DNA from 2 places in the Rhodoferax koreensis genome. Region 1 is predicted to be linked to the other one. Evidence: predicted binding sites of a transcription regulator. Region 1 holds the regulator's gene; the other holds the start of a gene.

What was found. The regulator FNR, encoded in region 1, switches genes on or off when oxygen is low (the NO sensors DNR and NnrR bind a similar motif). The targets are predictions, from matches to a motif close to TTGATNNNNATCAA.
Region 2: a site for FNR is predicted at 864-877, ahead of clpB (ATP-dependent chaperone ClpB). Genes of this name have one in related genera too.

Annotation. Positions count from the first base shown of each region.
Region 1 covers NZ_CP019236.1:1,807,265-1,809,660, forward strand. Annotated here, with positions in the region: gene RD110_RS08535 (MerR family transcriptional regulator) at 1-158, shown strand, start outside; tRNA gene RD110_RS08540 (tRNA-Pro) at 183-259, shown strand; gene fnr (fumarate/nitrate reduction transcriptional regulator Fnr) at 696-1,484, shown strand; gene RD110_RS08550 (OmpW/AlkL family protein) at 1,562-2,182, shown strand; gene hemN (oxygen-independent coproporphyrinogen III oxidase) at 2,226-2,396, opposite strand, start outside.
Region 2 covers NZ_CP019236.1:1,549,167-1,551,562, forward strand. Annotated here, with positions in the region: gene RD110_RS07285 (dihydrodipicolinate synthase family protein) at 1-13, opposite strand, end outside; gene RD110_RS28510 (hypothetical protein) at 138-470, opposite strand; gene RD110_RS07290 (molybdenum cofactor biosynthesis protein MoaE) at 360-788, shown strand; gene clpB (ATP-dependent chaperone ClpB) at 975-2,396, shown strand, end outside.

The DNA of each region.
Region 1 (2,396 bases):
TGCTGGAAGGTCTGGACCAGGAGGAAGAACTGATCGGCGACAGCTTCCCCGACCCCGAGGCGCTGACCGAGGGCGATGGCGCCATCGCCAGTGCGCAGGTGTCCTGGCTGCGCCGCGAACTGGTCGAAATTCGCGATCTGCTGCTTGAGGCCGATTGAGCGGGTTATAATTCAGGGCTTGATCGGTGTGTGGCGCAGCCTGGTAGCGCACTTGCATGGGGTGCAAGGGGTCGAAGGTTCGAATCCTTTCACACCGACCATAGAAATTCATTGAATCAATGGGCCCGACATGAAAATGTCGGGCCCATTTTCGTTGGGTAAGCGCGACCCGCTGCTGAAAGCACGCCATCTCCCGATGTGAGAAATTTCACGGAAAACTTAACAGCTTGTTATGTAAAAATACGTAACTTGTTGATTCTTTGCCAGGGCCAGTTTTGGCTTAGCCGCGGAAAACTGAAGGAATCTATCACTGTTGCGCATCAACACGGGGCAAGACTTCAACCTGGTTCCTGACGGGTCTACACAGACCGGTTGCTTCAACGCTTTGGGTTACTCGCTCCCTCGCGCTCGTGGCCCTGGGCCTGGTCGCCGCCGCGGCACTCCGCCGCCATGGCGCCGACACCGCCCGCGTTGACCCAGATCAAACCGGTGTTTCCGGTAGTGCACAGAATGTCTGTGCTGCATCAAGAAACACCCATGAGCCATCTACCCAAGAACCAAGTCCGTTGCGCCAACTGTGAACTCGTCGATGTCTGCCTGCCTCCGAGGCTGGATCCCGGCGACATGAAACGCATCGACAAGGTGATCGACAAGCGGCATGCCATCCGACGCGGCGAGTTTCTCTACCGTCAGGGCGATGTCTTCGAATCGCTGTATGCCATCCGGCTGGGCCATTTCAAGACCAGCATCGGCACGCCGGACGGGCGCGTGCAGGTCACGGGTTTTCAGATGGCCGGAGAGGTGATCGGGTTCGACGGCATTGTGGGGGGCCGGCACAGCTGCGACGCGGTTGCGCTGGAGGATGCCCAGGTGTGCAAGATGCCGTTCAACCGCATGGAAGAACTCTCACGCGACATCCCCTCGCTGCAACACCACATCCATCGGCTTCTGGGGCGAGAGATCGTGCGGGATCAGGGCGTCATGCTGTTGCTCGGCGCCATGTCCGCGGACGAGCGCGTGGCCACCTTCCTGTTGAACCTCGTGCAGCGGCTGCATGCGCGCGGATTTGCACAGACGGAACTGGTGCTGCGCATGACGCGCGAGGACATCGGCAGCTATCTGGGGCTGACGCTGGAGACGGTCAGTCGCACGTTTTCCAGGTTCGCGGCCGAAGGCATCCTGCTGGTGAAGCAGCGCCAGATCCAGATCCTTTCCACCGCCGGCCTGCGGCGTGTCGGAAACCTGGACGACACCGGTGCCGATGCCGCACCAAGGCCGCTTGCTGCGTCTGAGCAAGTGGCCAACGTGCCGCTGACTGCGTCTTGATTGATCCCGCACAAGGTCCGTCGGACCTGTAAAGCGTCCAATCCTTGAGAGCGATTGGGCTCTTTCAAAGGATCAAAATGTCAAGACTGAATACGAAGGCCGCCGCCCTTCTGGCCGTGGCGGCAATGGGCTTCACGGCAATGGACGCAGGCGCGCAGGAAACCCCCTGGCTGGTGCGTGTGCGCGCGGTGAACCTGGACAGCGCCAACAAGGACTCGACCGGCCTCGACCTGTCGATCAACAACAAGGTCCTGCCCGAGGTGGACTTCACTTATTTCTTCACTCCCGCATGGGCGACGGAACTGGTGCTCACTTATCCGCAGAAGCAGACCGTGCGCGCAGGCGGCTCGGACATCGGCTCACTCAAGCATCTGCCGCCGACACTCACGCTGCAGTATCACTTCGCGGACCTGGGCAAGTTCAAGCCCTACCTCGGCGCTGGCCTGAACTACACGCGTTTCTCCTCGGTCAAGTTCTCGCCGGCCGTGCAAGCCGCGCTGGACCCCTCGCTCAGCAAGAACAGCTTCGGCCTGGCCCTGCAGGCTGGCTTCGACTATGAGTTCGCGAAGAACACCTATTTCAACTTCGACGTGAAGAAGGTGAAGATCCACACCGACGTGAGTTCTGCCGGCGCCCAGGTCGGCACCTTCAAGGTCGATCCCTGGCTGATCGGCATCGGCATCGGCCGGCGCTTCTGAGACGCCGGGCTGGAGACGAACGCCCCGCCCGGGGCGTTCGGGTTCAGGCGATGCGCGAGAACTGCGAACCGCTGCGAGGTGTCCGCAGGTAGTGATCGAACACCATGGCGATGGCGCGCACCACGAACCAGCCGGTCGGCGTGACCTGCACCACGCCCGCGCCGAGGTCGATGTCGACCAGGCCTTCCGCCGCGAAGCCTGCCAGCACCTGCAG
Region 2 (2,396 bases), 260 kb from region 1:
GCGAAGTAGCCACGCGATGTCCTTGAACAAAACAGACCGATGGAAAACCACCGTCGAAAGAGCGCGGGCCGAAGACGGGCGGGTTGCCAAGCCGAAGCGGTTCCGTCGCTCATCCGACGACGGAACCCTTGCTCCGGTCAGATGAGCAACAGTTTTTTGGATTTTTTGGCCACGGCCGCGACGTTCGGCGCGCTGGTGCGCGTCGAGCCGGAGGGGGAACGGGTGTGGCCAAACATGGGCTGCGAGTTTAACGGCAAGGTCGGCAGGCCCGCGCGGCGATGGGCCACAATGGCGTCATGGCACCTGCGCGCGTTTCCATCCAGACGGAAGATTTCGACCTGACGGCCGAGATCGCGGCCCTGCGTCGTGACGATCCTCGCGTGGGTGCGGTCTGCTCTTTCATCGGCACTGTGCGAGATCGGAACGGTGGTGCTGTGCGTGGCGAAGTCCAGTCCATGGAACTCGAGCACTACCCCGGCATGACCGAAAAGGCCATCGAGGCCATGATCGACCAGGCGCTGCAGCGCTTCGACATCTTCGCGGCGCGGGTGGTGCACCGCGTCGGCCTGCTGCAGCCGCTCGACCAGATCGTGCTGGTGGCGGTGTCGTCGGCGCACCGCGGCCAGAGTTTCCAGGCCTGCGAATTCCTGATGGACTACCTGAAGACCCAGGCGCCGTTCTGGAAGAAGGAGCGCACGGCCGAGGGCGCGCGCTGGGTGGATGCGCGGGTGAGCGACGACGCGGCGCTGGCGCGCTGGGGCATTCACGCGTCCAACTCTTCGGACTGAGGCCCGAGGGCAGACGCTGGTCGAGGCGGGCGCTAGGCGGCCGCCAGGTGGGCGCCCGGGCCGTTGCGACAGCGCTTGACCTGGGTCAAGTGCGCGGCAGACGGCACCCGGCACGATCTTGAAAACATCCGCAACAGCCTCAGCTAGACAACAGTTCGGACCAACCAGTTCAAAAGATACACACCCATGCGACAAGACAAACTCACCACCAAGTTCCAGGAAGCCCTGAGCGACGCGCAGTCGCTGGCGCTGGCCAACGACAACGCGTACATCGAGCCGGTACACCTTCTGGCCGCCATGCTCGGCCAGGACGACGGCCCGCGTGCGCTGCTCGAGCGCGCCGGTGCCAACCTCAAGGGCTTGCAGCAGGCGGCCGATGCCGCCATCAAGAAGCTGCCCCAGGTACAGGGTCACGACCAGGTGCAGGTCGGCCAGGACCTGGCCAAGCTGCTGCAGGCCACGGAAAAGGAAGCCATCAAGCGCAACGACCAGTTCATCGCCGGTGAACTCTTCCTGCTGGCGCTGGCCGACAGCAAGGCCGACGTCGGCAACCTGGTGCGCGCCAACGGCGTCACACGCAAGTCGCTCGAGGCCGCCATCGATGCGGTGCGCGGCGGCCAGGGCGTGAACAGCGCCGACGCCGAGGGCCAGCGCGAAGCCCTCAAGAAATACTGCATGGACCTGACCGAGCGGGCCCGCTTGGGCAAGCTCGACCCGGTGATCGGCCGCGACGAGGAAATCCGCCGTGCCATCCAGGTGCTGCAGCGCCGCACCAAGAACAACCCCGTGCTCATTGGCGAGCCCGGCGTGGGCAAGACCGCCATCGTCGAAGGCCTGGCCCAGCGCATCGTGGCCGGCGAGGTGCCCGATTCGCTCAAGGGCAAGCGCGTGCTGTCGCTCGACATGGCGGCACTGCTGGCCGGCGCCAAGTTCCGTGGGGAATTCGAGGAACGGCTGAAGAGCGTGCTCAATGAACTGGCCAAGGACGAAGGCCAGACCATCGTCTTCATCGACGAACTGCACACCATGGTCGGCGCCGGCAAGGGCGAAGGCGCCATGGACGCGGGCAACATGCTCAAGCCCGCCCTGGCGCGCGGCGAGCTGCACTGCGTGGGCGCCACCACGCTCGACGAATACCGCAAGTACATCGAGAAGGACGCCGCGCTGGAGCGCCGTTTCCAGAAGATCCTCGTGGGCGAGCCGACGGTGGAGGCGACCATCGCCATCCTGCGCGGCCTGCAGGAGAAATACGAAGCCCACCACGGCGTGCAGATCACCGACCCGGCCATCGTGGCCGCGGCCGAACTCAGTGACCGCTACATCACCGACCGCTTCCTGCCCGACAAGGCCATCGACCTGATCGACGAGGCCGCGAGCAAGATCGCCATCGAGCGCGACTCCAAGCCCGAGGTGATGGACCGGCTCGACCGCCGGCTGATCCAGCTCAAGATCGAGCGCGAAGCCGTGCGCCGCGAGAAGGACGAGTCTTCGATCAAGCGCTTCGCGCTGATCGAGGAGGAGATCGTCAAGCTCGAGAAGGAAATCGCCGACTACGACGAGATCTGGCAGTCCGAAAAGGCCCAGGCGCAGGGCAGCGCCCACGTGATG